Regions from separate parts of the Vibrio sp. 10N genome, predicted to be linked through region 4. Evidence: predicted binding sites of a transcription regulator. Region 4 holds the regulator's gene; each other region holds the start of a gene.
What was found. Region 4 encodes CRP, which controls carbon source genes, mostly activating them, when cyclic AMP is high. Its sites were predicted from a motif close to TGTGANNNNNNTCACA; they were not measured.

Region 1: the regulator CRP is predicted to act here: its motif matches at 608-623, upstream of AAA946_RS22540 (glycogen/starch/alpha-glucan phosphorylase).
Region 2: the regulator CRP is predicted to act here: its motif matches at 1,108-1,123, upstream of cdd (cytidine deaminase).
Region 3: the regulator CRP is predicted to act here: its motif matches at 1,508-1,523, upstream of AAA946_RS13915 (CTP synthase).

Annotation. Positions count from the first base shown of each region.
Region 1 is NZ_BTPM01000002.1:1,434,331-1,436,536, reverse strand. Features, by position in the region: gene malT (HTH-type transcriptional regulator MalT) at 1-253, opposite strand, end outside; gene AAA946_RS22540 (glycogen/starch/alpha-glucan phosphorylase) at 799-2,206, shown strand, end outside.
Region 2 is NZ_BTPM01000001.1:1,859,892-1,862,097, forward strand. Features, by position in the region: gene AAA946_RS08550 (CidA/LrgA family protein) at 14-379, shown strand; gene AAA946_RS08555 (CidB/LrgB family autolysis modulator) at 381-1,067, shown strand; gene cdd (cytidine deaminase) at 1,231-2,118, shown strand.
Region 3 is NZ_BTPM01000001.1:3,003,162-3,005,367, forward strand. Features, by position in the region: gene AAA946_RS13915 (CTP synthase) at 1-1,422, opposite strand, end outside; gene mazG (nucleoside triphosphate pyrophosphohydrolase) at 1,585-2,206, opposite strand, start outside.
Region 4 is NZ_BTPM01000001.1:3,142,638-3,144,843, forward strand. Features, by position in the region: gene AAA946_RS14630 (phosphoribulokinase) at 1-379, shown strand, start outside; gene crp (cAMP-activated global transcriptional regulator CRP) at 623-1,255, shown strand; gene AAA946_RS14640 (DUF1338 domain-containing protein) at 1,326-2,117, opposite strand; gene astD (succinylglutamate-semialdehyde dehydrogenase) at 2,128-2,206, opposite strand, start outside.

The DNA of each region.
Region 1 (2,206 bases), on a different contig from region 4:
CTTTATTAATGGCTTGCAGCAAGTAATTGACGAAACGAAATGGGTCGTTGTCACTTTCATCAATGCTGTACCAACCTACATGTGGTTTGTCCGATAACCATTGAGCGGCCATCGTTGTTTTACCGTAACCTGCCGGCGAGCGAAAAAGTACCAGTTTATAAAAGGGAGCCTGTGCAAGCAGATCTAATACTCGTGGGCGCACAATAGCATTGTGCAAGCGGCCCGGACGAGTCAGTTTTGAAGGAATCCACATACGATTTTTCCTACTAATTATTATTTTCTTCTTCTCCTAAAGGAGGAGAGAGTGATTACCACGGCTTTATAGAGCAAACTCGATGGTATGAAACACTGGGTTATACCGTTGTTGATCGAGCGCCAGATTTTAATTATTGCGTGTCTTATAGCCCAACTACGCCTCATAAATGTGAAGTCGGTCACTTAATGGTGACTGTTCGCAGAGGGTTTGGCTTGCCATGTATACAAAAAAACGCATTTCTTTGGGGGTTTTTCACGGCTAATTGTGATCTCAACAACAATTTTTGTATTTAGTTGCAATCTGGATAGTAAAGGTTTCTTAGTTAGCACTTAGATTAAAAACTGAGCTTGGCGTGATCGCTATCACCCGAAAAAACCGAATCGGATAGCGGAATGGGAGATCGATCACTAAGTGGAGTGGAGTACGCCCTCTACGCCCTCCTCACTCATCCTCTAGGGAGTCGGACTTAGGAGGATGTTTATGGACACGTCACCATGCACGATATGTGACAGATGGATAAAACTTGAAAGTGAGATTTCGTAATGAAACCTGCGCAACAGAAAAAATTTGATAAAGCTTCTTTCCAAGAAAGTGTTAAGAAACACCTGTCAGCGACTTACGCAACAACGGTAGAGACTGCAACAGAGCGTCAGTGGTATCTAGCAATGGGCCGTGCGCTTGCAGAGCTAACGACTTTTGACCTGCTTCAAACTGAAGCCGATGAGCGCATCAAGAGCGCGAAGAGCGTTAACTACCTATCTCTAGAATTCCTAATCGGTCGTCTAACAGGTAACAACCTAATCAGCATGGGTTTGTACGAGCAAGTGACAGATGCAATGGCAGAACTTGGTCACAACCTAACTGACCTTCTAGAAGAAGAGCGTGACCCATCATTGGGTAACGGTGGTCTAGGTCGTTTAGCAGCATGTTTTATGGATTCATGTGCAGCTCAAGAATTCCCAACTGTAGGCTACGGTCTTCACTACGAATACGGTCTATTTAAGCAATCATTCGAAGATGGTCGCCAAAAAGAGGCACCAGACGCATGGTGTGGTGTTGAAGGTTACCCATGGGAAGTTGCTCGTCCTGAACTTGCACAAGAGATCGGTTTCTTCGGTCACGTTGAAGTTGTAAACGTAAACGGTAAAGACGTTCGTAAATGGGTTCCAGGCATGACTGTGAAAGCGATGCCTTGGGATCTTCCAATCGTTGGCTATGAGTCTGACACGGTATACCCACTACGTCTTTGGGAATGTCAGGCAATCGCTCCTTTCTCTCTAGAAAGCTTCAACAACGGTGATTACTTCGAAGCACAGCACGCGCTTATCGATGCGGGCAACATCACTAAGGTTCTATACCCGAACGACAATCACGAGAAAGGTAAGACACTGCGTCTAATGCAGCAGTACTTCCACTCAGCAGCATCTGTACGCGACATTCTACGTCGTCACGAAGCAGCAGGTTACACGCTAGCGGATCTTCCTAAGCAAGAAACCATTCAGCTTAACGATACGCACCCAACGATTGCGATTCCTGAACTCATGCGCATCCTTCTTGATGAGAAAGGTTTAAGCTGGGATGAGGCGTGGGCGATTTCTTCTAAAACGTTCGCATACACAAACCACACACTACTTCCAGAAGCACTAGAGACTTGGTCTGAGTCGCTAATCCAGCGTCTACTTCCTCGTCACATGGAAATCATTTTCGAAATCAACCACCACTTCTTGCAAGACGTTCGTGCAATGTGGCCTGGCGATGGTGAGAAGCAAGCGAAGCTGTCTATCATCCAAGAAGGTTTCCACCGCATGGTTCGTATGGCTAACCTATGTGTTATCGGTTCATACGCAGTGAACGGTGTGGCTGCACTTCACTCAGAGCTAGTGAAATCAGACCTGTTCCCTGAATTCCACGCGATGTACCCAACTCGTCTACATAACGTAACGAACGGTG
Region 2 (2,206 bases), 1.3 Mb from region 4:
CTAAGAGGAAGCCATGCTAAAAACCGTGCTTCGCTATGTAGCCTCTTTTGCCATTATTTTTGTTTCACTTTGGTTAGGTAACGCCCTTCAAAGCCTACTCGACGTTTCCATCCCTGGAAGTGTGTTTGGCATGTTGCTTCTATTTGCAGGCCTAGCCACCGGCATGATCCCGGTTCGCTTAGTGCAACCCGGAGCTCATGTGTTTATTCGCTATATGATTTTGCTCTTTGTGCCGATAAGTGTCGGCCTGATGAATCACTTCGATATGCTAGTGAGCAACGCACTCCCTATTCTAGCTAGTGCTGTGGGTGGATCTTTGATCGTATTGATTGTGCTTTCGGTGTTCCTTGATCGCTTTTTAAAGAAGGGAGACAAGTAATATGTGGCTTCCTGTCACCGTTATCGTGTTTTTTATTGCACGCTTTATTGCCATAAAAGCGAAGAATCCCATTTTCAATCCGCTTTTACTTAGCATCGCAATGCTGATCCCTCTGCTACTGGTACTGAATGTACCATTTGATACCTACTATGCAGACAACGAGTGGATCAGCTACTTGCTTCAACCTGCGGTTGTTGCTCTAGCCTACCCTCTGTACGAGCAACTTCCTCAGATACGCCAAAACTGGCGCATCATTGCCCTTGCCTGCGGTGTAGGAAGCATCGCGTCTATGTTTACGGCATCGATTATCGCCGTATTGCTGGGTGCAGACATGGAGCTTATTGCTAGCTTGCTTGGTAAGTCCGTTACTACTCCTATCGCAATGGAGGTTTCTAGTCATCTTGGCGGAGAGCCTGCGATTGCAGCCATCCTTGTGTTACTTGTTGGCCTATTCGGTGCCATTATGGCCTATCCAATTTACCAACTATTAGGCGTCACCCACCCTATTGCGAAAGGTCTCACCATGGGAACGGTATCTCACGCCTTAGGCACTGCTACAAGCGCTGAAAAAGATCCTCGCGATGCCGCGTTTAGCTCCCTAGCACTAGTAATATGCGGTGTCATTACCTCAGTCTTAGCACCATCAATGTTCGCCTTTTCGATTTGGTTGAGCCATTGGCTTCACTAATACCTATTGCGGGTTGTCAGAACTAGCAACCCGCTCTTTGTGTGACATCACTCTTATATTGCAACTTTTACAATTGTTGCAACCATACATGTGATCATCATCACCTTTATATCCCCAAAACTTGCTTAGAATGTACAAAACACTTCATCACATAGGAAACCGCATGACTGATCGTTTTGATTCTGCGTTGGCCGACATTCCAGAGCATATTGCTACATTTTTAAAGCCTATTTTAACGGCTCCAGATTTCGATGCGACTTTATCCAAAGAGCAGTTTGAAAAGCTCCAGGCTTTGTCTGGTCTTGACGATAGCGAGCTGCGTGTCGCCCTTTTACCTTTTGCAGCAGCGTATTCCTATGCGCCGATTTCAGAGTTTTTTGTTGGCGCGATCGTTCGTGGATTATCCGGACGCCTGTATTTTGGTGCCAACATGGAAATCATTGGAGCTCAACTTGGTCAAACCGTTCATGCCGAGCAGTCCGCTATCAGCCATGCTTGGATGAAAGGTGAAACTGGTCTGAAGGACATCACCATCAACTACAGTCCTTGCGGCCACTGTCGTCAGTTCATGAATGAGCTGACCACCGCCGATTCTTTGGTTGTGCAATTGCCTCAACGTGATGAAATGACGTTACAAGAGTACCTACCAGAATCGTTCGGTCCTAAAGATTTAGGTATTACCGATGCGCTAATGAGTCCTAAACAGCACGGGCTCTCAACCGATGAAACAGACACATTGGTTCTCGCTGCTGTTGATGCGCTAAATCAAAGCCACTCGCCTTATACTAAGAACCTTAGTGGCGTTGCTATTAGCACTAAAGACGGCAATACCTTCAAAGGTGCTTATGCGGAAAACGCGGCATTCAACCCTAGCCTGCCTCCGCTTCAAGTTGCTTTCATGCAACTATTACTAGCAGGGCAGTCGTTCGAAGATATTCAACTCGTGGCGCTTGCAGAGATGGCCTCCGGTAAAATTAGCCATCTAGCTGACACACAAGCGACGCTAGAAGCTATCGACCCAGATATTCCATTGGAATATGTCGCTCTTTAGCCAACTGTTCTATTGAACGAAATCAGCTTTATTGAACAATAATCATAGCCTCGCCCTATCGCGAGGCTATTTTTTTGGTGATTCTACT
Region 3 (2,206 bases), 140 kb from region 4:
GTTCACTTCATAGCGGTGACGGTGACGTTCGTGGATCTTCGCGTTGCCGTATAGCTCGTAAGCTTTTGTGCCTTTTTCAAGGTGACATAGCTGAGAACCTAGACGCATAGTACCGCCAAGATCAGAGGTTTCAGTACGTTCTTCAACTTTACCTTCACCATCAACCCACTCTGTGATCAAGCCTACCACAGGGTATTTCGTCTCTTTGTTAAATTCTGTTGAATGCGCGCCTTCCATACCCGCTACGTTACGAGCGTATTCGATAAGCGCAACTTGCATCCCTAGACAGATACCTAGGTAAGGAACTTTGTTCTCACGTGCGTATTTTGCAGCAAGGATCTTACCTTCAACACCGCGGTCACCGAAGCCACCAGGTACTAGGATTGCGTCTAGGCCTGCTAGTGCTTCTTCGCCTTTAGTCTCTACGTCTTGTGAGTCAACATACTTGATCTTCACGTTTAGACGGTTTTTAAGGCCAGCGTGCTTAAGTGCTTCGTTTACCGACTTGTAGGCATCAGGTAGTTCAATGTACTTACCTACCATACCGATAACGACTTCACCCGTTGGGTTCGCTTCTTCGTAGATTACCTGTTCCCACTCAGATAGGTTTGCTTCTGGAGCAGTGATACCAAAGCGAGTACAAACAAGATCGTCAAGACCTTGCGCTTTAATCAGTTGAGGGATCTTGTAGATAGAATCTACGTCCTTCATTGAGATAACCGCTTTCTCTTGTACGTTACAGAACAGAGCAATCTTCTTACGCTCGTTTGCAGGGATCATGCGATCGCTACGACAAACTAGAATATCTGGTTGGATACCGATAGATAGAAGCTCTTTCACCGAGTGTTGCGTTGGCTTAGTTTTCACTTCGCCCGCAGCGGCTAGATAAGGTACAAGAGTCAGGTGCATGAACATAGCGCGCTCACGGCCAAGCTCAACCGCTAGCTGACGGATAGCTTCCATAAATGGTAGAGATTCGATATCACCAACTGTGCCACCAACTTCAACGATCGCAACGTCGTGGCCTTCAGAACCAGCGATGACACGATCTTTAATAGCGTTTGTGATGTGTGGGATAACCTGAATAGTCGCACCTAGGTAGTCACCACGACGCTCTTTACGTAGAACGTCAGCGTAAACACGACCAGCAGTAAAGTTGTTGCGTTTTGTCATCTTGGTACGGATGAAACGCTCGTAGTGACCAAGGTCCAGGTCAGTTTCAGCGCCATCTTCCGTGACGAACACTTCACCGTGCTGAGTTGGGCTCATTGTGCCCGGATCAACGTTGATGTAAGGGTCAAGCTTCATCATGGTCACTTTAAGACCACGTGCTTCTAAAATTGCTGCAAGAGATGCTGCTGCAATACCTTTACCTAGAGAGGATACTACCCCGCCAGTAACAAAAATATAATTTGTCGTCATGTTTAACCTGAAGTTGGTTGAATGAGGGAAAATGGATTTCTTCTGGACGGGATGCAAATATACCAGAAGCCCTTTACCGCCACAACGTGAAACTTATCACATTCAAAATTTTTATTTTTTGCTTCAAATCAATAGTAGAAACTTACACTAGTGAGAAGCGGTTCACAAATCCGAGCTGTTTTCTTGTTTTTTTACATCATTCCAAAACGCATCCAGCTCTTGAAGACTGAAGTCCGTCAATAACTTACCTTCCTCCGTAACACGCGCTTCTACCCCCTTAAATCGGCGAGAAAATTTGTCGTTGGCTTTTCTTAGCGCGACTTCAGGATCTTTCTGCAAATGGCGAGCAAGATTCACTGCGGCAAACAAGAGATCGCCGACTTCTTCTTCCAATTTGTCTTCGTTTACATCGACTTGAATCGCTTCTTCAACGACCTCTTCGATCTCTTCTTGAACCTTCTCAACCACAGGCCCAAGAGCATCCCAATCGAAGCCAAATTTTGCACAACGTTTCTGAATTTTGTTGGCTTTGGAAAGCGCAGGAAGCGACTGTGGTATTGAGTCTAGAATACTTTGCGCAGTTTTGCCTAGTTGCGCTTTTTCCTTCTGTTTCTCTGCTTCCCAATTGGCATTGATCGCCGCTTCATCTTCAAACTCAACGTCAGAAAAAACGTGCGGATGGCGGCGCGTGAGCTTGTCGTTAAGTCCTTCTACTACTTCATTAAAATCAAACAAACCCTGCTCTTTAGCCATTTGACTATAGAAGATCACTTGGAACAGCAGA
Region 4 (2,206 bases):
GTTCGTACGAGACACCCGCGATCGCGGTCACTCTCGAGAAGCGGTTACTGACTCAATCGTTCGCTCGATGGACGACTATTTAAGCTACATTACCCCACAATTTTCGCGCACCCATATTAACTTTCAGCGCGTTCCCACCGTGGACACCTCAAACCCGCTCAATGCTAAAGGCATTCCGAGTTTGGATGAGAGTTTTGTCGTGATCCGCTTGCGTGGTATCAAGAATGTCGACTTCCCGTACCTACTAGCGATGATTGATGGTTCGTTCATGTCGCGTCATAACACCATTGTCGTACCGGGCGGTAAGATGAGTTTTGCGATGGAGCTAATCGTCAGGCCAATACTTCAGCAACTTATAGAAACCGGGAAAATAGGTTAGGAATTGTGAGCCAAATCAGCCTGTTTTTTTGTATCGTGATCATGTGCACAGTTTTGTATAGATAAATAGGCTTTTGACACGATTAAAATCAAGAAAAGCGGCGCAAAAAAGGATACTATTTCTAGGAAACAGAAGATCGCTTGCGCCATCTTCAAAGTGCTTTTATGCTAGTAGGTCTTAACCAACGGGCTTGCTAACAAATATGGAAAGCAGCAAGCATACCCTGCAGAGGAAGTAAGATATATGGTTCTAGGTAAACCTCAAACCGACCCAACGTTAGAGTGGTTCCTTTCACACTGCCACATTCACAAGTACCCATCAAAGAGCACGCTTATTCACGCGGGCGAGAAAGCAGAAACGCTTTACTACATCGTCAAAGGCTCTGTAGCGGTACTGATTAAAGATGAAGAAGGCAAAGAGATGATCTTGTCTTACCTAAACCAAGGTGACTTCATCGGTGAACTTGGCTTGTTCGAAGAGGACCAAGAACGTACGGCATGGGTACGAGCAAAATCACCTTGTGAAGTTGCGGAAATCTCATTCAAGAAGTTCCGTCAGCTTATCCAAGTAAACCCAGACATTCTAATGCGCTTATCTGCTCAGATGGCAAGTCGTCTACAAGTGACTAGCCAAAAAGTAGGTGACCTAGCGTTCCTAGACGTAACGGGTCGTATTGCACAGACGCTACTAAACCTAGCGAAACAACCAGATGCAATGACTCACCCTGACGGCATGCAAATCAAGATCACTCGTCAAGAGATCGGCCAAATCGTAGGTTGTTCTCGTGAGACAGTAGGTCGTATTCTTAAGATGCTAGAAGAGCAGAACCTAATTTCTGCCCACGGTAAGACTATCGTGGTGTACGGTACTCGTTAATAGCGCGTCGACAGATTTAAAAAGCCACCTTCGGGTGGCTTTTTTGTTGTTGGGGCTTTTATTTTTGAGGTTATTGATGTGTACTCTCAAAAATTTTGTCCGCCGATGCGGCGACAAAGCCTTGATAGTAACTGCCATCGGCTAACTGGTAGCGCTTAGCAAACTCATAGAAACCACCAGGAATCACCTGGTCACCATCAGTAAATGCCACGGATACTTTGTCTGCCATCGTTGAGGATTGCTCCAAAAGAACCTCTGGTGAGCCTTTTACCTCGCCACCCGATTCATTAATTGCAAACCCAGCGTCACGAAGACGCTGATTGACCTCAACCACTTCGGCAAAACGATCAAGCTGGTTCACACTCACTGTAAAGTGATTCGCACCATAACCGTGAGCGGCAAGCCATGAAGCATACTCGCTTTCTTGCGCCAGCGTTTGGAAGTCTTGATAGCTCAGATCCCACAAGCGGCCACCATATAAGAAGTCAGCAGAAGATAGCTTAGCACTGTCCACCTGCGCCACTAGCTTAGCCACGATATCTTGTAGCGACTGAGAGCACTCTTCCACTCGCAATTCGCTGATAAACACCTTAGGAAGCAGAGCATTGCTATGTTCTAAGTGAATCGCAGTCAGCTTTTTGGATTCAAAGTCGTAATGACCACTCACCTCGTAACCAAGATCTAGAAACGGCTTAGCCAGCGTGTCGATACCCAGTGGCGCGACATTAAAGGTTCGCAGTGCAATATGGTCATTGATGAGCGACTCATCTTCCCTCAGCAAGTCATGAACCTTGTGAGCAGATGGACATAAGCGAGTAATGTAGTCTTGCCACAAATGGCCAAATAACGCGTCAACAGTCATAGCCTACTCCTTATAGTTCAATGCCAGGGCTCAAGGTCGCAGGAAGAATGGTATTGTCGCCTTCCATTGATGCCATAGGGTAAGCGCAG